Regions from separate parts of the Pseudomonas sp. MPC6 genome, predicted to be linked through region 2. Evidence: predicted binding sites of a transcription regulator. Region 2 holds the regulator's gene; the other holds the start of a gene.
What was found. Region 2 encodes sigma-54, which starts transcription at its own class of promoters, with help from an activator protein. Its sites were predicted from a motif close to ANTGGCATNNANNTTGCTNT; they were not measured.
Positions count from the first base shown of each region.

Region 1 (10,453 bases), 3.0 Mb from region 2:
CCGTTTGCCGATAACGCCAGCCTGCAAGCCACGCTGGTGAAGGACCTGTCGGCCGCGGCCGGCAAACCGGTCGGCGTGCGCATTCGCCGCCTGCAAGAAGTTGAAGCCGAAGGCGTCGTGGCATTGCCGGGCGTGTGCATCGATGATCTGGACATCAGCGTCAGCAACTATGAGCACCCGCGTCCGGAGCTGCTGCGTTGCGACGAGTCGCGCATCGTCGAGGAGAGCGTGCACAGCCACTTGCTCAAATCCAACTGCCCGGTCACCAGCCAGCCGGACTGGGGCAGCGTGGCGGTGGAGTACCGTGGCGCGGCGCTGGACCACGCCAGTTTGCTCGAGTACATCGTCAGCTTCCGCCAGCATTCGGACTTCCATGAGCAGTGTGTGGAGCGGATCTTCCTCGACCTGCAGCGGCTGCTGAAGCCGCAGAAACTGACGGTGTATGCACGGTATGTGCGCCGTGGCGGGCTGGATATCAATCCGTATCGCAGTACCGAAGAAGTGCAACTGCCGAACCACCGCCTGGTCCGCCAATAACGCCCCCCCTGTAGGAGCTGGCGTGCCAGCGAAGAGGCCGTCACATTCAACATCAATGGTGACTGATGCTCCGCCTTCGCTGGCAAGCCAGCTCCTACAGGGGATCGCGTTTCAAGTCGCAGATATCAAAAAGCCCCGCCATCGCTGGCAGGGCTTTTTTGCATCCAGGGAATCAGATCCCCATATTGCCCAACGCCTGCACAATATTACGCAAGGTGCCGGCCAGGGTCGGATGTTCGAGTTCGAAGCGTTCGACAGCCAGATTCACATTATCGGAAAGGCTGGAATCCTGGGTTTTGGTTTCAAGTTCAAGCTCAAGCTCGATCTGCTGCATCAGCTTGTGCAGGTCATCGCGCTCGAGTTCGGTCAGCGGTGGATTCTGTTCCAATTGCTCGCGCAGGGTATTGAGCTGTTCTTGCAGTTCGCGGGCAGGCATGGTGTTCTTCCTTTTATCGATAGGCACTGGCATAGACCGCAGCGGCACGCCAAAGGTCTATGGCTGTCCTTTAGATTAATCCACTCCCGCGCAACCTGCATACGTTCATCGGTGGGGAGGTGTTCAGGGCTTCTCGCCCTTGAGCCGGCGCAGGCGGATGTCGGCCAGGCAGGTGTCAAGTTCGCCGAGGTGATCGATCACCGAATGCACACCCAGGCCGAACAGGTGCACCGTGGCCTTGCCGCGTTTGATGTCCCGTTCCTGCTGGGTCAATGCCTGCCATTCGTTGGGCGCCAGCCCGCAGAGCGAACCGCAGGAGGCCAGGCCGATCGTCCACAATCCGGCATTCAACCCCGATTGCAGCAAGCGCGGTTCGCCGCTGACCAGCACGCAACCCTCCAGGCGCTCCACATTCAAGCGCATCAATGCTTGCCAGCAGGCATCGGGGGCCGGCCACGGATTGATTGTTGCAAGGTGTTGCGATGGAATTATCCATTCCGGCAGGGCGGCGGCCAGGGAATGGCAGAGGGCAGGGGGCAGTTCATCGAGCCAGGCGCAGGGAATCCGTTGCCCTTGCAAATTGTGCAGGCTCTCCAGGGCGCCGGGCGTGACCTCGGCCTGTTCGCTGGCGTGGCTGCCGTGACGGTGCGTGCGGGCGCCGAAATCCACCAGGCAACCACTGAGGCCGAACAGCACGGCGGTCAGGCTGGGTGCAGCGAGGGGCAAGGTTTCGGCGTGCGGCATATTAACGTCCCTGAAATAGTTTCAAGGCTAGGGGCCGATGGTGACAGTTACGTGACATCGCGGTGAATCGCCGAACATCATCGCCAATCTGTTACCTGGAATGCACGATGCTGCCTAAAGCGACTATTCCGTCTTATACTAGCCAGCTTATCGCTTGGGCCCCTGCGCCCGCGCCAGTAACAATCCAAGGAGTTTTCTATGCGCTGGAGCAATCATCTAGCTCGGCTTTCTGTGTGCGCCAGTGTGCTGGTGGTTCCGTTCGTTGCCCAGGCCGCCACCGAAGAAGATCCTTGGGAAAGCGTCAACCGCCCGATCTACAAGTTCAACGACGTGCTCGACACCTATGCCCTGAAGCCCTTGGCTCAAGGCTACCAGTTCGTGACGCCGCAGTTCCTCGAAGACGGCATCCACAACATGTTCCGCAACGTCGGTGACGTCACCAACCTGGCCAACGACCTCTTGCAGGCCAAGCCGGCCGCCGCCGGTGTCGACACTGCGCGCCTGATCTTCAACACCACTTTCGGCGTGCTGGGCTTCTTCGACGTGGGCACCAAGATGGGCCTGCAGCGCAACGACGAAGACTTCGGCCAGACTCTCGGTTACTGGGGCATGGGCAGCGGGCCTTACGTGATGCTGCCTTTTCTGGGCCCAAGCACCCTGCGTGACGCGCCGTCCAAGTATGTCGACGGCTACACCGGCCCCTACCGCTACATGGACGACGTATCGCTGCGTAACTCGATCATGGGCCTTTACATCATCGACACCCGCGCCAGCCTGCTGTCGGCCGAGAAGCTGATCAGCGGCGACAAATACACCTTCATCCGGAATGCGTACCTGCAGAATCGCGAATTCCGGGTCAAGGACGGCCAGGTCGAAGACGATTTCTGATCTTCGCAGGAGCAAGTTCGCTCGCGATGGACGCCAACGATAACGCGCGCTCCCTGAACAAACGCAACACCCTGTAGGAGCGAGCTCGCTCGCGATGGACGCCAACGATAACGCGCGCTCCCTGAACAAACGCAACACCCTGTAGGAGCAAGCTCGCTCGCGATGGACGTCAACGATAACGCGTATTTCCTGAATAAACGCGTCGCCCTTGAGACCATCGCGAGCAAGCTCGCTCCTACAGTTGTTTAATTCGGTGAATGACGAAATACCTGTTAAATCGGCAGGTTACGACCTTCCATCCAGTTACGCTCCAGCCGGTTTTTATAACTCCCGGTCATTTGGCAAGCAAAGACGTCAAGCGACCATCGGCGTGAGCTTGAAACGCCCCGCGGATGGGAGTACCGTCTGCGCCTTAGAAGGGCACCTCTGGTGTACCCGTGTGTAGGGCAAATTCCCGAAAACGGTGCGACGGAGAGGCTAGAAAGCGAATCCAGTAGTGTGAGCCGGGTCAAAACCCCTGCCTGCTACGCCAACCTAATTCTGGCGCCGTTTGCCCACATGCCAAAAACCAGTGCCACGCTGCTGATAATCGATGATGACGAAGTAGTGCGAGCGAGTCTCGCCGCCTACTTGGAAGACAGTGGTTTCAGCGTCTTGCAGGCCAGCAATGGCCAGCAGGGTCTTCAGGTATTCGAGCAATTCAAGCCCGACTTGGTCATCTGCGATCTGCGCATGCCGCAGATGGGCGGGCTCGAACTCATCCGCCAGGTCACCGAGCGATCGCCACAAACCCCGGTCATCGTGGTGTCGGGCGCCGGCGTGATGAACGATGCGGTCGAGGCCCTGCGCCTGGGCGCGGCGGATTACCTGATCAAGCCCCTCGAAGATCTGGCGGTGCTCGAGCACTCTGTGCGCCGGGCCCTGGATCGTGCGCGCCTGCTGCTGGAAAACCAGCGCTACCGCGAGAAGCTGGAAAAGGCCAACCGTGAGCTCGAGGCCAGCCTGAACCTGCTCCAGGAAGACCAGAACGCCGGTCGCCAGGTGCAGATGAACATGTTGCCGGTCAGTCCCTGGAGCATCGACGAGTTCCAGTTTGCGCACCAGATCATCCCGTCGCTGTACCTGTCGGGCGATTTCGTCGACTACTTTCGGGTCGACGACCACCGGGTCGCGTTCTACCTCGCCGATGTGTCCGGGCATGGCGCCTCGTCGGCTTTCGTCACCGTGCTGTTGAAGTTCATGACCACGCGCCTGCTGTTCGAATCCAAGCGCAGCGGTACATTGCCGGAATTCAAGCCTTCAGAGGTCCTTGGTCATATCAACCGAGGCCTGATCAGTTGTAAGCTGGGTAAACACGTCACAATGGTCGGTGGAGTCATCGACGAGGAGACAGGTTTGTTGACCTATAGCATCGGCGGTCATTTGCCGTTGCCTGTGTTGTACACGCCAGACAGTGTTCGTTATCTGGAAGGACGTGGTCTGCCGGTGGGCCTCTTCAATGAAGCCACCTACGAAGACCACCTGCTGGAGCTGCCGCCGACATTCAGCCTGACGCTGATGTCCGACGGCATCCTGGACCTTTTGCCAGAACCGACACTCAAAGAAAAAGAAGCGGCTTTGCCCCAACGGGTCAAGGCAGCGGGCGGCAGCCTGGATGGTCTGCGGCAGGTTTTTGGATTGGCCACGCTGGGGGAGATGCCGGATGATATCGCCCTGTTGGTGTTGAGCAGGAATCTTTGATGAGTACCGGTAGAATCCAGTTCGCCGAGCAGGACGGCACCTTCGTCCTCAAGTTCGTCGGTGAAGTTCGCCTGACCCTGTGTTCGGCGTTGGATGCGACTATTGAGCGGATCTTCACTTCGTTGAATTTCAACGCGATCGTGATCGACCTGACCGAAACCCGCAGCATCGACAGCACCACCTTGGGCCTGCTGGCCAAACTGTCGATCCTGTCGCGGCAAAAGGTCGGCCTGCTGCCGACCGTCGTCACCACCCACGAAGACATCACCCGGCTGCTGCAGTCCATGGGCTTCGAGCAGGTGTTCAACATCGTTGACCGCCCGATCCCGTGCCCCGAGTGCCTGACCGACCTGCCAGACCAGGACCAGTCCGAAGAAGTGGTGCGGATCAAAGTGCTCGAAGCGCACAAGATCCTCATGGGCCTGAACGACTCCAACCGTGAAGCCTTCCACGACCTGGTAAATGCCCTCGAGCGGCACTGATCCCCAATCAATGGCCAGCTCCCCCTTGTGGGAGCGAGACCGGACCAGTCACCACGCAGTTGAATATGCCGCCCCATCGCGGGCAAGCCACGCTCCAACAAGCTCAGCGTCGTCCACATCCCTCATGGACGACACAGCCCCCTGTAGGAGCGAGCTTGCTCGCGAAGGCGCCATAACAAACACCACATCCCCCGCCGCGAAGCCACCCAACACCCAAACTCAACGCAAAAAAAAGGACGAACCCAAGGTCCGCCCTTTTTGCATCGCTCCGACCTAAATCACAACTTGGCCTGCAGCAACGCCTCAAGCTTCTCCTGATCCCGAGCAAACTGACGAATACCCTCGGCCAGCTTCTCGGTCGCCATCGCATCTTCGTTGGACAACCAACGGAACTGCGCTTCATTCAGGCTCAAACGCGCCTCACCGGCGTTGCCCGGTGCCAATTTGCGCTCCAGCTTGCCGTTATCCGCCGCCAGCTTCTCCAGCAGGTCCGGGCTGATGGTCAGGCGGTCGCAACCGGCCAACTGCTCGATCTGATTCAGGTTCCGGAAGCTCGCGCCCATCACCACAGTCTTGTAGTCATTGGCCTTGTAGTAGTTATAAATCCGCGTCACCGACTGCACACCCGGATCATCCGCGCCGGTGTAGTCGTTGCCGTTGGCCTTCTTGTACCAGTCGTAGATACGGCCCACGAACGGCGAAATCAGGAACACCCCGGCATCGGCACAAGCCGCGGCCTGAGCGAAGGAGAACAGCAGGGTCAGGTTGGTCTGGATGCCTTCCTTTTCCAACTGCTCGGCAGCGCGGATACCTTCCCAGGTGGACGCGATCTTGATCAGCACCCGGTCACGGCCCACGCCAGCCTTGTCGTACAGGTCGATCAGACGGTGCGCGCGCTTCAATACGGCGTCAGTGTCGAACGACAGGCGCGCATCCACCTCAGTGGAAATACGGCCCGGTACAACCTTGAGGATTTCTTGCCCTACCGCCACGCCAAAACGGTCGCTGGCCAGGCCGACATCGCCCTTGCAGTCGTGAACGCACGCATTCAGCAACTCGGCATAACCGGAAATGGCCGCGGCTTTGAGCAGCAGCGAAGGGTTGGTGGTAGCGTCCACGGGTTTAACGCGAGCGATAGCTTCGAAGTCGCCGGTGTCGGCAACCACGGTGGTCATTTGTTTGAGTTGATCCAGCTTGGAAGTCATGGGCGTGCTCTGTCCTATGGGTCTGGTGACATTACCCGAGCGCTGACAGCCACTCAAGGGCGTGTGCGTGTATCGATGGCCCCGGCGGCAACAACCTGAAAACGGGTGTTTGAAAGGCGGGGCGCGGTATCGATAGTTACGATGCCAAATCCGGGCACAGGTTCAACCGGGGCGACCGTTAACGCCCCTCCAACAACTCCGCCGCCTGATCCAGCAACACCAACGGCTCTTTAGCCTTATGAATATCCACCGACAACAACTGCCGAAACTTGCGCGCCCCCGGGAAACCGGTGCCCAGTCCCAGCACATGCCGGGTGATATGGTGCATCGAACCACCGGCATCGATATGCGCCGCGATGTAGGGCCGCAACTGCGCCAGCGCCTCGGCCCGGCTGATCACCGGCGCCGTGCTGCCGAACAGCTGTTGATCGACCTCGGCCATCACATAAGGGTTGTGATAGGCCTCACGGCCCAGCATCACCCCGTCGAACGTCTGCAAGTGCTCGCGACAAGCCTCCAGCGTCTTGATCCCGCCGTTGAGAATAATCTCCAGCTCCGGAAAATCCTCTTTCAACCGCGCCGCCACGTCATAACGCAGGGGCGGAATGTCGCGGTTCTCCTTCGGCGACAACCCCTCCAGAATCGCAATCCGCGCATGCACCGTAAAGCTCGTGCACCCGGCATCCCGCACCGTACCGACGAAATCGCACAACTGCTCGTAACTGTCCCGGCCATTGATCCCGATCCGATGCTTCACCGTCACCGGAATCGACACCGCATCGCGCATCGCCTTCACACAATCGGCCACCAACTGCGGATGCCCCATCAGGCACGCGCCGATCATATTGTTCTGCACCCGATCACTCGGGCAGCCGACATTCAGATTCACCTCGTCGTACCCATGGTCCTGCGCCATGCGCGCGCACATGGCCAGGTCCAGCGGCACGCTGCCACCGAGTTGCAGGGCCAGCGGGTGCTCGGCTTCGTTGTGACGCAGGAAGCGCTCGTGATCGCCGTTGAGCAGCGCGCCGGTGGTGACCATCTCGGTGTAGAGGAGGGCGTGTTTGGAGAGCAGGCGCAGGAAGAAGCGGCAGTGGCGGTCGGTCCAATCCATCATAGGCGCGACGGAGAAACGGCGGGAGAGCGGGGCGGGCGTGGCGGTGATTGGGGGCATTGGGGATCTGGAATCGGTGGGGCTGGGTGGAGGGAGAGTTTATCAGGATTGAGACGTTGGGGTTTGGGCAGTCCCATCCGCCCGGGGGGCAGGATGCTGTGAGCTCCAGGCGAAGGGGATGCTCAAATAAACCAGAGAATCATCTAGGGGCTAGCCACCAGATGCAGCGAACGCTCCTCTCGTCACCAGGACGGTTTCGAGAGGAGCGTCATTGGTCCTTTGCGGACCCGCTTGACCAGTTATTGCTGTTCAACGTGCATCGTCGCTACTGCTTGGCACGTTATCCTTTAGGGCAGCCCTTGCTGGCATACTTCGCGTCGCCACTGTATTTGCAAGTCCACGCACCGGCGGTATCTCGCGTCCAGGTAACGCTACCTGTCGCGGCAAGGTTGTCTTTGATGGCGCAGGCGATTGTGCCAGTGTTGGAGGCTGCTACCTGGGTCGTTGTTATATCGCAGTTAGGTGTGGTGGTTTGCAGACCGATTGCAGCCGGGGTAATGTTGGCAGTATTCCCTTCATTCACCATCACCTCGAACCCAGTTTTCCCAGGGGAAATCTCCGCTATTGCCGCACCGACCTTGGCTTTGGCCACATAATCCGAATAAGCCGGAATAGCGAATGTGGCCAGAATCCCAATGATCGCAACGACGATCAGGAGTTCGATGAGCGTAAAACCCTGTTGTGCAGATTTCATTCAGACATCCTTTTAGGTCAATTTAACGGCAGAAACAGCGTTGCTGATTGCTGTCAAGCAAGGGCTATGCCAGTCTCGGCGAGTAGCAATACCCCGGCAGAAACCGGCTCTGCGTTCAATTGAAAACAACTTGGCATAGGTTTGATTGCGCCTTATTGGGCATTGGCACGGCTTGGCTCGTGCCACTGAATGTCAGGCCATTCAGCGTGCTCCAGTGTTGGTAAACCGTAGAAGAGAATTTATTTGCCCTCCGGCCACCACGTGTCCGAAGGAAGCGGCCTTGGCGATCCACATGATTCCAGTGTTCTCATCTTTGGAGACGCCCTTGCCGCAGATGAAGCAGTTGCCGAGATAGTGCATGGCATCAGGGTGCCCTTGATCGGCTGAAGCGCGCCACCAATACAACGCCACTTCATGCTTTCCAAGTTCATCGAACATCTGGGCCAGATCGTTTTGCGCATCGGCGTTTCCCGCATCGGCCGAAATGATCAGATCAATATCCTCATAGGTGAGCGGGACTGAGATGAAGGGAAGGACGTCATCCAGCGCAACCATCGTTCTTCCCCGATCGCTGCCGGTACGGCCTACGACTTTGGCGGACACTCTGCGCCACCAGGTGCGTTTGCTGTGCTCACTCATGGCTATTGCTGAATCAAGACCTATCGATCGCATAATTTCTCCTTAGGGTTGAAATGGGCATTAGCGAGTGGCAAGCAGTAACGGTATTGAGACCCACTCTGCCGAACAGAATGTCGTCTTGCAACAATAGGCCCGTTGTCGACTTGGGTGGCGGATTTGAAATGAAATGGAAGCAATAATCCTGCCGATGCTCCAGCTGCGGGGACTGCTGTCCTCAGGCCAGGTGACCCGGCCTTCGCGCCCTATGGCTGGGATTTTGGCCAGTTGGTCTACGGCGGCGAAGAAAGGGCAACGAAGTGAGGTCAAGTAGTTGCACGGTGTAGTTTGATCAGCATTTTGTGCTGGCCCAATGAAAAAGGCGCGCTCTAGAAAGCGCGCCTTCCTTTATCCCGGCAGGATACATTTCGATCCCGCAAGTCATTCAGACGATCTTCAACCCTTCAAACGGGTTCCACCCTTGCGAGCCTTTTTCCTGCTTCAGGTAATACGCATAGTTGGCGCTCAACCCGTACATCAGTGCAAAGACGACGTTCAGGCCGCTGCCCAAGGCATTGGGCAATTCATGACCCAGGATTGTGAAGATCAACGACAGGCTGAAGCTGACGACAACGATGATCCCTATCAGCGCCAGATTCTTTTTCCACAAACCAAGCACGAAAAGGTAAATCGGTCCGAAGAAAATCGCGATGAAGTTGATATTGATCAGCATGCGTTTGCGGGTCGGTAGCTGCTTGAGCGCCGAACTGAAGTCGGGGTTTTTGGGGCTGCCGTGCTGATTGAAAAAAGCGAATCGCTCTTTCCATTTTGGGCTGGCATCGTGGTTTTGCAATTCATCCGTGCTGCTCATGTTCTGTCCTTTTTTGGGGGGCGCTGCTGGTCGAGAGATCGACCAGGTTTTCCTTCAGTGCGTTTGGCAAGGCGTTTTTGTAGGCCGCAGGCCAGTAGCGGTGGCGACTTGAGTCTCCGGCAGCGTAGGAAATTTCACAAGCCATTATGTTCAGCCGCGAGCAGGCTCGGGATCAGAACGCAAAACCTGCCCGCCATTGCTGATGCTGCTGCTTTGACATCAACTGCCAGGCACAATGGCTTGCCGACCGTCACCAACAGCAGAAATAAGGGTGAATTGTTAACGGCGGCCTGCTATTACCCTGTAACCACCTGAACGAAGGAGCGCTGACATGTCGACCACCAAGAAGCTGGCCCTGATGATTGCTGCGCTGTACTTCTCGAGCTTCGCCCAAGCCCGCGAGCTGGAGGTTGCCACGGGCGGCGCGACCGTGACCATCAATGGCATTACCTACACCGGGAAAAACATCAGCGTTGACGGCAACCGGGTGGTGGTCGATGGCGTCGAGCAGGCTGTGCCAGTGACGGGGCCGGTGAGCGTCGTCGTGAACGGTAACCCCACCTCGGTTGAAACGGCCGCTGGCAGGGTTCAGGTCACCGGCAATGTCGGCAGCGTCCGCACCATGAGCGGCCATGTCGAGAGTGGTGATATCAATGGCGATGTCACTACCATGTCGGGTGATGTGAGTTGCAAGGTTCATAAGGGCGACACTAAAACAGTCTCCGGCAACATCAGGTAATCAGCGCCGATGGCCGATAGTCCTGGAGATGTTCCCGGGTGGCACCTGTGTCCAGGTGCCTTGCACCCTGCAGTTACAGCCAGGCTTTGATTTGCGTGCAAACCGCTTGAGTTGAAATACCGTAGCGATCATGGAGTGTTGGCAGCGCCCCGGCATCGAGGAAGGCGTCCGGTAAGGCTATTTGCCTGAAGGTGGGTGTTACGCCGTTCCGCAGCAGGACAGTGGCAACCGCCTCACCCAGTCCACCGATGATGGAGCTGTTTTCCGCGGTAATGACCAGTCGACCGGGTTTTCTGGCTTCAGCCAGAATGGTTTGTTCATCCAGGGG
Region 1 covers NZ_CP034783.1:2,070,178-2,080,630, forward strand. The annotation lists gene queF (NADPH-dependent 7-cyano-7-deazaguanine reductase QueF) at 1-537, shown strand, start outside; gene ELQ88_RS11715 (DUF4404 family protein) at 710-973, opposite strand; gene ELQ88_RS11720 (HAD family phosphatase) at 1,097-1,717, opposite strand; gene ELQ88_RS11725 (VacJ family lipoprotein) at 1,916-2,605, shown strand; gene rssB (two-component system response regulator RssB) at 3,164-4,345, shown strand; gene rssC (anti-sigma factor antagonist RssC) at 4,345-4,827, shown strand; gene tal (transaldolase) at 5,106-6,032, opposite strand; gene dusA (tRNA dihydrouridine(20/20a) synthase DusA) at 6,211-7,206, opposite strand; gene ELQ88_RS11750 (pilin) at 7,487-7,900, opposite strand; gene ELQ88_RS11755 (tetratricopeptide repeat protein) at 8,102-8,539, opposite strand; gene ELQ88_RS11760 (DUF2628 domain-containing protein) at 8,961-9,386, opposite strand; gene ELQ88_RS11765 (hypothetical protein) at 9,718-10,125, shown strand; gene ELQ88_RS11770 (transketolase family protein) at 10,199-10,453, opposite strand, start outside.
Region 1: a site for sigma-54 is predicted at 7,955-7,974, ahead of ELQ88_RS11750 (pilin). Genes of this name have one in related genera too.

Region 2 (10,453 bases):
CGCCTGATGGGCGTGGCCCGCACCGGTAACGGTCGCCGTGAATCCTACGCGCACCTGCCGATGCCTCGCATGACCAATACCTACATGCTGGCGGGCGAAAGCGATCCGGCGGAAATCATCGCCTCGGTGAAACGCGGCATTTACTGCGCGAACCTCGGCGGTGGTCAGGTGGACATCACCAGCGGCAAGTTCGTGTTCTCCACCAGCGAGGCGTACCTGATCGAAGACGGCAAGATTACCGCCCCGGTCAAAGGCGCGACGTTGATCGGCAATGGGCCGGAAGCCATGAGCAAAGTGTCGATGGTCGGTAACGACCTGGCGCTGGACAGCGGCGTGGGGACGTGTGGCAAGGATGGGCAGTCGGTGCCGGTGGGTGTCGGCCAGCCAACGCTGAAAATCGATGCGATCACTGTGGGTGGCACAGGATCGTAAGGGGCTCTGAAAACGTGAAGCTTCGGGTGAGTTGCGAGGCAACCCACCCGATTCGGGACTCAGCGCAAACCGCGTTGAGTCTCGTCCAGCTCACGGATGTACTTGAAGATCTTACGGCTCGAGGCCGGTGGCTTGTTGGTCGCCAGTTCGTGCTGGGCCTGACGGATCAGGGAGCGCAATTGCTGACGATCAGCCTCCGGGTAGTCGAGCACGAACTTCTCCAGGACGCCGTCGTCGCCTGCGATCAAGCGATCGCGCCAGCGTTCCAGGCCATGGAAACGTTCGTTGTACTGCCGGGTGGAGGCATCGAGTTGATCGAGCAGAGTCAGAATGGCGTCAGTGTCCTGATCGCGCATCAGCTTGCCGATGAACATGAGGTGCCGTTTACGCGCGATATTCGCGGTGTGCTTGGGCGCATCGGCCAGGGCCCGGCGCATGGCGTCGGTCAATGGCAGTTTTGCCAGCAAGTCAGGCTTGAGCGTTGTAAGGCGTTCGCCGAGGCCAACCAGAGCATGCAGCTCGCGTTTGACCTGGGATTTGCTTTTTTCTCCCGTATCGAGGGAGTCGTCGTAAGAATCAACCATGGTGGCCGTCCGCAAAGAAACGCCGCCATGATAACCAGTCGGGGGCCGCTTGTCCGGCCCGGTCGCTCGAAGGCCTTACCGAAAGCAGAATTTGAGTGGAGAACAGCATGAGTGCAGTTGAAAGCGTCGGCCCACAAGCGTTGCCGGCACTGCAAGAACAAGTCGAGCAGATCATCGCTGAAGCCAAGCGCCAGGGCGCCAGTGCCTGTGAAGTGGCGGTGTCCCTGGAGCAGGGGCTGTCCACGACCGTGCGCCAGCGTGAAGTCGAAACCGTCGAATTCAACCGCGACCAGGGTTTTGGCATCACGCTGTATGTCGGCCAGCGCAAAGGTTCGGCGAGTACTTCGGCCAGTGGCCCCGAGGCGATTCGCGAGACCGTCGCTGCCGCGCTGGCCATCGCCAAGCACACCTCGGAAGACGAAGCCGCAGGCCTGGCCGATGCCGCGCTGATGGCCAAGGATCTGCACGATTTCGACCTGTTCCACCAGTGGGACATCACCCCGGAACAAGCCATCGAGATGGCTTTGACCTGTGAAGCGGCGGCGTTTGCCGCCGACAGCCGGATCAAGAACGCCGATGGCACCAGCCTCAGTACCCACCAGGGTTGCCGCGTTTACGGCAATAGCCATGGGTTTGTCGGTGGCTACGCATCGACTCGCCACAGTCTGAGCTGCGTCATGATCGCCGAGGCCGACGGCCAGATGCAGCGCGATTACTGGTACGACGTGAACCGTCAGGGCAACCTGCTGGCCGACCCGGTGAGCATTGGCCAGCATGCCGCGCAACGGGCGGCCAGCCGTCTGGGCGCGCGTCCGGTGCCGACCTGCGAAGTGCCGGTGCTGTTTTCCGCGGAACTGGCCGGTGGTCTGTTCGGCAGTTTCCTCTCGGCAATTTCCGGCGGCAGCCTGTACCGCAAATCGTCCTTCCTCGAGGGCACGCTGGGGCAGAAACTGTTCCCGGAATGGCTGACCATCGATGAGCGTCCGCATTTGATGCGCGCACTGGGCAGCGCGGCGTTCGATGGTGATGGCCTGGCGACCTATGCCAAACCGTTCGTCGAAAAAGGCGAGCTGGTGTCCTACATCCTCGGCACCTATTCCGGTCGCAAACTCGGCATGCCGAGCACCGCCAACGCCGGCGGCGTGCACAACCTGTTCGTCACCCACGGCGACGAAGACCAGGCTGCCCTGCTGCGGCGCATGGGGCGCGGCCTGCTGGTGACCGAACTGATGGGCCAGGGCCTGAACATGGTCACCGGCGATTACTCCCGTGGAGCGGCGGGTTACTGGGTCGAAAACGGCGAAATCCAGTTTGCGGTCCAGGAAGTGACCATCGCCGGCAACATGCGCGACATGTTCAAGCAGATCGTCGCGGTGGGCAATGATCTGGAACTGCGCAGCAACATTCGCACCGGGTCGGTGTTGATCGAGAAGATGATGGTGGCGGGTAGCTAACCCCCGACCGTTACACAAAAAAGGCGCGCTTCCCGATTGGGTGGCGCGCCTTTTTTATGCGTCTGGCGCGGTCCCCTGCAGGAGCTGGCTTGCCAGCGAAAGCGGTATGCCAGTCAACAAAGATGTCGAATGTCACACCGCCATCGCGAGCAAGCTCGCTCCCGCAGTTTAAGATCTTGCCTGCATCATCGGGGTTGTTTTGCTTCTCATTATCATATAATAATAAATCTCATTACCGAATGAGCCCGGATTATGAGTTCTGCCTTGCACGAGCAGCCCTACCTCGAAAACTGGCGCTGGATGAGCCGCCAGATCCGTTGCGCGATGGACCCCGACGAACCGCGCCTGATCGACCATTACCTGGCCGAAGGCCGGTATCTGGCATGTTGCACGGCAACTTCGCCCTGGACCATCGCCGAAACTTCTTTCCGTTTATTGCTCGATACCGCCGCCGACGTCGCGCTGCCGTGGCACTGGCGGACCTATTGCCTGGATCGGGCCTGGCGTCCGCTGCGCGAACTGGAACGCCTCTCTCTGTGCAAGTGCCGCCTCAAGCGCTGGCAGAGCTACACCTGGCAACTGGCGACCTGCGAGTTGCATCCCTCGATTCCTCTTATTGAACTGGTGCAAGGATTTTCAGATGACCAAGACACGTATTGAGCGCGACAGCATGGGCGAGCTGCAGGTCCCGGTAGACGCGCTTTACGGCGCGCAGACCCAACGCGCGGTGGATAACTTCCCGATCAGCGGCAAACCGATGCCCGTGCAATTCATCCGCGCGTTGATCCTGGCCAAGGCCGCCGCCGCCCGGGCCAACGTCGAGCTCAAGCAAATCAGCGAAGCCCAGGGCCAAGCCATTGTCGATGCGGCCCAAGGCCTGCTCGAGGCTGACTTCATGCAGCACTTCCCGGTGGACATCTTCCAGACCGGCTCCGGCACCAGTTCCAACATGAACGCCAACGAAGTGATCGCCACCCTGGCCAGCCGTCTGCTCGGCGAGCCGGTGAACCCTAACGATCACGTCAACTGCGGGCAGAGCAGCAACGACATTATCCCGACCACCATCCATGTCAGCGCTGCGTTGGCGTTGCATGAGCAATTGCTCCCCGCGCTGCTGCATCTGGTGCAAGTGATCGAGCGCAAGGCCGAGGCCGTTCATCACCACGTCAAGACCGGGCGCACGCACTTGATGGACGCCATGCCGGTGCGCATGAGCCAGGTGCTCAATGGTTGGGCGCAACAGCTCAAGGCTAACATCGGTCATTTGCAGGATCTGCTGCCGAGCCTGCAAGCCCTGGCTCAGGGCGGCACGGCGGTGGGCACCGGGATCAACGCACACCCCGAGTTTGCGGGGCGTTTCAGTCAGCAACTGACCCGGCTGACCCAGGTGCAGTTCACGCCGGGCAAAGACCTGTTTGCGCTGATCGGTTCCCAGGACACTGCGGTTGCGGTGTCCGGGCAGCTTAAAGCCACGGCGGTCTCGTTGATGAAAATCGCCAATGACCTGCGCTGGATGAACTCCGGCCCCCTGGCCGGCCTCGGTGAAATCGAGCTCGAAGCCTTGCAACCGGGTTCTTCGATCATGCCGGGCAAGGTCAATCCGGTGATTCCGGAAGCCACGGCGATGGTCGCGGCTCAAGTGATCGGCAACGACACGGTGATCACCATCGCCGGCCAGTCGGGCAATTTCGAACTGAACGTGATGTTGCCGATCATCGCCCAGAACCTGTTGAGCAGCATCGAGTTGTTGGCCAACTCCAGCCGTCTGCTGGGGGACAAGGCCATCGCCAGCTTCAAGGTCAACGAAGCCCGGCTCAAGGAAGCGCTGTCGCGCAACCCGATTCTGGTCACTGCACTCAACCCGATCATGGGTTACCAAAAAGCCGCTGAAATCGCCAAGAAGGCCTATCAGCAGGGTCGTCCGGTGATCGATGTCGCCCTGGAACACACCGACCTCACACGCGACCAGCTTGAGGTGTTGCTTGACCCGGAAAAACTCACCGCAGGCGGCGTGTAATCACTGTTAACGCTTTGGAGCCCACCATGGAGCACTGGAAACGCACGATCGAAAGAGCCAATCGCTGTTTCATGCTGGGCGAACTGGTCGATGCCCGCGAGGCTTACTTGCAGGCATTGGCCCTGGCCCAGGGCAGACCACGCAGGACCCGCGCCTGGCGCCGGCCTTGCGTGAAGCGGCATGGCGTCAGAGCAGCAAGACCTACGTCGAGCTGCTGAGTTTCATCAGCGAGCACGGCGAGTACCCGCGCAGCCATCGTTTACTGGACATGGATGTCGCCTCACCTGCACCTCTTCATCATGGAGTCCATTGAACATGGCTTTTACCCTGCCTGCCTTGCCCTACGCCTACGATGCCCTGGAACCGCACATCGATGCGCAGACCATGGAAATCCATTACACCAAGCACCACCAGACCTACATCAACAACCTCAATGCCGCGGTGGAAGGCACCGAGTATGCCGAGTGGCCGGTGGAGAAACTGGTGGCAAGCATCCAGCAACTGCCGGAAACACTGCGCGCGGCGGTGATCAATCAGGGCGGCGGCCACGCCAATCATTCACTGTTCTGGGAAGTGATGGCGCCTCATGGCGGCGGTCATCCCGACGGTGCGCTGGCCAAGGCGATCGATGAGCAACCGGGTGGCCTGGACACGTTCAAGGAGGCCTTCACCAAGGCCGCGCTGACCCGGTTCGGCAGCGGCTGGGCATGGCTCAGTGTCACGCCGCAAAAGACGTTGATCGTTGAAAGCAGCGGCAATCAGGACAGCCCGTTGATGAGCGGCAATACGCCAATTCTCGGCCTTGATGTCTGGGAGCACGCTTATTACCTGCGGTATCAGAACCGCCGTCCGGAATACATCAATGCGTTCTACAACGTGATCAATTGGCCACAAGTCAGCGCGCGCTATCAGGCAGCGCTGGCTTGAGTTTTCTATAAAAACCATCCAAGGCTGATTATGGGCACTGAAACACTGGCGATCGGAAGTGGACGAATGTTTCGTTACGCGTTGGGATCGCTGTTGCTGCTGGCGCGGGCATGACGTTATTGGTCGTCCATGGGCTGGCGTGGCTGGACCTGGAGCCGAAACTGTTACGCGCATTGCAAGGCGGGGCGATCTGCGCGCTGGGTACGGCGTTGGGCGCGGTGCCGGTGTTGGTGATTCGGCAGATGCCCCAGGCGGTCAGCGATACGCTGCTGGGCTTCGGCGCCGGGGTGATGCTCGTGGGGACCGTTGAACATCCGGTGATTCCCCCGCGAATCTGGCTGTTTGTGTTTGCCATCATCGCTCACAACATACCGGAAGGCATGGCAGTGGGCGTCTCGGCCGGCGGCGGGATGCCGGATGCCGACAGTTTGGCCATGGGCATCGCCTTGCAGGATGTGCCGGAAGGGCTGGTGATTGCGTTGGTCCTGGCCGGGGCAGGGATGTCGCGGGTCAAGGCATTCCTGATCGGTGCGGCGTCAGGATTGGTCGAGCCGGTCTTCGCGCTGTTATGCGCCTGGCTGGTCAGCCTGGCCGAGATGTTGCTGCCATTGGGGTTGGCGTTGGCGGCGGGGGCCATGCTGTTGGTGGTTACCCATGAAGTAATTCCGGAGTCGCGCCGGCATGGTCACGATAAGCTGGCCAGCCTGGGGTTGCTGGTCGGGTTTTGTTTGATGATGGTGATGGATACGGCGTTGGCGTGAAGAAAGTTTAAGATCAAAAGATCGCAGCCTCGTTGCACTCGACAGCTCCTACAGGTGCAACGAGGCTGCGATCTGTTGACGTTTACTCGCCTTCATCGAAGTAGTTGTTGATCAACGCCACCAGCGCATCCAGCGCTTCCTGTTCCTGCTCGCCTTCCGTGCTCAGATGAATTTTCGTGCCCTTGCCAGCCGCGAGCATCATCATCGCCATGATGCTTTTGCCATCGACCGTAGATTCCGGCGTACGTCCTACCCTGATCGAGCAATCCTTGAACTGACCGGCGACGCCGACAAATTTTGCAGACGCACGGGCGTGCAGGCCCAGCTTGTTGATGATTTCGATTTCCAGAGCAGGCATCGCGATGTGAATCCTTTAGCTGAGGTCGCGGTGGCGGACCTGGACGTTCTTCAGGGTTTTTTGCAGGGCCTGACCCAGACGTTCGGTCAGGTAGACGGAGCGGTGATGCCCGCCGGTGCAGCCAATGGCGATGGTGACATAAGCGCGATTGCTGGCCGCAAAGCGGGGCAGCCACTTGAGCAGGTAGGTAGAAATGTCCTGGAACATTTCTTCGACGTCCGGCTGTGCCGCCAGGTAGTCGGCGACCGGCTTATCGAGCCCGGACTGTTCACGCAACTCCGGCTTCCAGTAGGGGTTCGGCAGGCAACGCACGTCGAACACCAGGTCGGCGTCCACCGGCATGCCGCGCTTGAAGCCGAAGGATTCCACCAGGAACGCCGTACCGGGTTCCGGTTGATTCAGCAGGCGCAGCTTGATGGTATCGCGCAACTGATACAGGTTCAGGTTGGTGGTGTTGACCTTGAGATCGGCGAGGTCGGCGATCGGCCCGAGCAGGGTGGTTTCATCGCTGATCGCTTCCGCCAGTGAGCGGTTGGCGTTGCTCAGGGGGTGACGCCGGCGGGTCTCCGAAAAACGTTTGAGCAAGGTTTCTTCGTCGGCGTCCAGGTACAGGACATCGCACTGGATATGCCGGCTGCGGACTTCTTCCAGCAGCTCGGGGAAGCGCGACAGGTGGCTCGGCAAGTTGCGCGCGTCGATCGACACGGCAACCAGCGGCTGGGCCAGTTCGGTGTGGATCAGTGCACGTTCGGCCAGTTCCGGCAAAAGCCCGGCAGGCAGGTTGTCGATGCAGTAAAAGCCGTTGTCCTCGAGAACATCGAGCGCGGTACTTTTACCTGAGCCGGAACGGCCACTGACGATGATCAAGCGCATGATTACTGACCGTTTTGCTCGTCCAGGACAACCTGATACAAGGCTTCATTGCTCGGGGCGCTGCGCAGCTTTTCGCGTACTTCCTTGCGATCGAGCATGCTGGCGATCTGCCGCAGCAGCTCCAGGTGCGCATCGGTGGCGGCTTGCGGGACCAGCAGTACGAACAGCAGGTCGACCGGGGCACCGTCGATGGCGTCGAAATCGATGGGTGCGTCCAGATGCATCAAGGCACTGACGGGTGCGGTACAGCCCTTGAGGCGACAGTGGGGGATGGCGATGCCGTTGCCAAAACCGGTCGAGCCGAGTTTTTCACGGGCAATCAGAGCCTCGAAGACATCTTGCATCTCCAGATCCGGGACTTCTTTATGGATGAGGTTGGCAATTTGCTCGAGGGCTTTCTTTTTACTGCCGCCCGGCACGTTCACGAGGGAACGGCCGGGGGTCAGGATGCTTTCAAGTCGGATCATGGGTTGGGAGTGTTAACGACCGGTCGCGCCCTGGAGGAGGCTTTGGGTCTTTTCCTTATGCTTTTTGAGTTGTTTATCCAGCTTGTCGGTCAATGCGTCGATCGCCGCGTACATATCGGTATGTTCCGCGTTGGCGACCACTTCATTGCCGGGAATATGCAGCGTGGCTTCGATTTTCTGCTTCAGCTTTTCGACCGTCATCGTGACCTGCACGTTGGTGATCTTGTCGAAATGCCTCTCCAATCGTTCGAGCTTTTCGCCGATGTAGGTGCGAAGAGGTTCGGTCACTTCCAGTTGGTGTCCACTGATGTTGACTTGCATACAGCTTCTCCTTCGTTGCCAGTGCATAAAGCGGCAGGCAGAAATGCCTGCCACTGGAACGCTGTGGCGTGGCTCTACATCAACCGCTTGCGTTCGCTCGAAGGCGCGATCCCGAGGGATTCGCGGTACTTGGCGACGGTGCGGCGAGCCACCTGAATGCCTTGTGCCTCCAGTAAACCAGCGATCTTGCTGTCACTCAACGGCTTTTTCTGATTTTCCGCTGCAACCAGTTTTTTGATGATCGCGCGGATCGCCGTGGACGAGCATTCACCGCCTTCCGAGGTGCTGACGTGGCTGGAAAAAAAGTATTTCAGTTCATAGATGCCCCGGGGGGTATGCATGAATTTCTGCGTAGTCACCCGGGAAATCGTCGACTCGTGCATGCCCACCGCCTCGGCAATGTCATGCAGCACCAACGGTTTCATGGCTTCGTCGCCGTACTCCAGGAAGCCGCGCTGATGCTCGACGATCTGGGTGGCCACTTTCATCAGGGTTTCGTTGCGGCTCTGTAGGCTCTTGATGAACCAGCGGGCCTCTTGCAACTGATTGCGCATGAAGGTGTTGTCGGCACTGGTGTCGGCGCGGCGCACGAAACCGGCGTATTGGGCGTTGACCCGCAGCCGCGGCACCGATTCCTGGTTCAGCTCCACCAGCCAGCGCTCGTTGTCCTTGCGCACGATGACATCGGGGACGACGTATTCGGCTTCGCTGGACTCGATCTGCGAGCCAGGCCGCGGGTTGAGGCTCTGCACCAGTTCGATCACCTGGCGCAGTTCATCTTCCTTGAGCTTCATGCGGCGCATCAGCTGGCTGTAGTCGCGGCTGCCAAGCAGGTCGATGTAATCGCTGACCAGACGCTTGGCCTCGGCCAGCCACGGGGTCTTGGCGGGCAATTGGCGCAATTGCAGCAACAGGCATTCGCCCAGGTTGCGGGCGGCGATGCCGGCGGGTTCGAATTGCTGGATGCGATGCAGGACGGCTTCTATTTCGTCCAGTTCGATGTCCAGTTCCGGGTCGAAGGCTTCGAGAATTTCCTCGAGGGTTTCGTCCAGGTAACCCTGATTGTTGATGCAGTCGATCAGGGTCACGGCAATCAGGCGATCGGTGTCGGACATCGGTGCCAGGTTCAGTTGCCACAGCAGATGGCTTTGCAGGCTTTCACCGGCCGATGTACGGGTGGTGAAGTCCCACTCGTCGTCATCGTTGCTCGGCAGGCTGCTGGCGCTGGTCTGGTAAACGTCCTCCCACGCGGTATCGACGGGCAGTTCGTTGGGAATGCGCTCGTTCCAGTCACCTTCCTCGAGGTTATCCACCGTCGGGGCGGTTTCCTGGTAGGAGGGTTCCGACACGTCGGCATTGGGGAGCTGTTCGGCTTTGTCGGCCAAGGGGTCGGCGTTATCGAAGTCGTCGCCTTCTTCCTGGCGTTCGAGCATCGGATTGGACTCCAGGGCCTCCTGGATTTCCTGTTGCAGGTCCAGGGTCGACAATTGGAGCAGGCGGATGGCCTGTTGCAGCTGCGGTGTCATCGTCAGCTGCTGGCCCATTCTCAAGACTAGCGATGGTTTCATGGCAGGGGCTTAACACCTTATTCGCCGGCGCACATGCGCCATCCACTACAGGGCGCCGGAGCGCCAAACATAAGCAAATTATATGCCCGAAACTTTAGCGTTTGCCTAGAGCGCTGTAACAATAAAAAAGTGTTGATTTTTTATCGAGACAAGCGCTTGAGCGGCAAGGCGGACACCTCAACGCTACAGGCGGAACTCATGGCCCAGATACACTTCCTTGACCAGTTCGTTGGCCAGGATGGTGGCAGAGTCGCCTTCGGCGATCAGTTGCCCATCGTTGACGATGTAAGCGGTTTCGCAGATATCCAGGGTTTCGCGGACGTTGTGGTCCGTGATCAGCACGCCAATGCCCTTGGCCTTGAGGTGGTGGATGATCTGTTTGATGTCGCCCACCGAAATCGGGTCCACGCCGGCGAAAGGTTCGTCGAGGAGGATGAATTTCGGGTTGGTGGCCAGTGCCCGGGCGATTTCCACGCGGCGGCGTTCACCACCGGACAGGCTCATGCCGAGGTTGTCGCGGATGTGGTGGATGTGGAATTCCTGCAGCAGGCTTTCCAGCTCCTTGCGGCGACCGGCCTTGTCGAGTTCCTTGCGGGTCTCGAGGATCGCCAGGATGTTATCGGCTACCGAGAGTTTGCGGAAGATCGACGCTTCCTGCGGCAGATAGCCGATACCGGCTTTCGCGCGACCG
Region 2 covers NZ_CP034783.1:5,938,375-5,948,827, reverse strand. The annotation lists gene tldD (metalloprotease TldD) at 1-432, shown strand, start outside; gene yjgA (ribosome biogenesis factor YjgA) at 492-1,016, opposite strand; gene pmbA (metalloprotease PmbA) at 1,124-2,470, shown strand; gene ELQ88_RS29715 (FagA protein) at 2,723-3,130, shown strand; gene ELQ88_RS29710 (class II fumarate hydratase) at 3,111-4,487, shown strand; partial or broken gene ELQ88_RS29705 (hypothetical protein) at 4,514-4,800, shown strand; gene ELQ88_RS29700 (superoxide dismutase) at 4,803-5,414, shown strand; partial or broken gene ELQ88_RS29695 (ZIP family metal transporter) at 5,445-6,175, shown strand; gene ELQ88_RS29690 (HPr family phosphocarrier protein) at 6,258-6,533, opposite strand; gene rapZ (RNase adapter RapZ) at 6,549-7,406, opposite strand; gene ptsN (PTS IIA-like nitrogen regulatory protein PtsN) at 7,409-7,873, opposite strand; gene raiA (ribosome-associated translation inhibitor RaiA) at 7,886-8,194, opposite strand; gene ELQ88_RS29670 (RNA polymerase factor sigma-54) at 8,269-9,762, opposite strand; gene lptB (LPS export ABC transporter ATP-binding protein) at 9,946-10,453, opposite strand, start outside.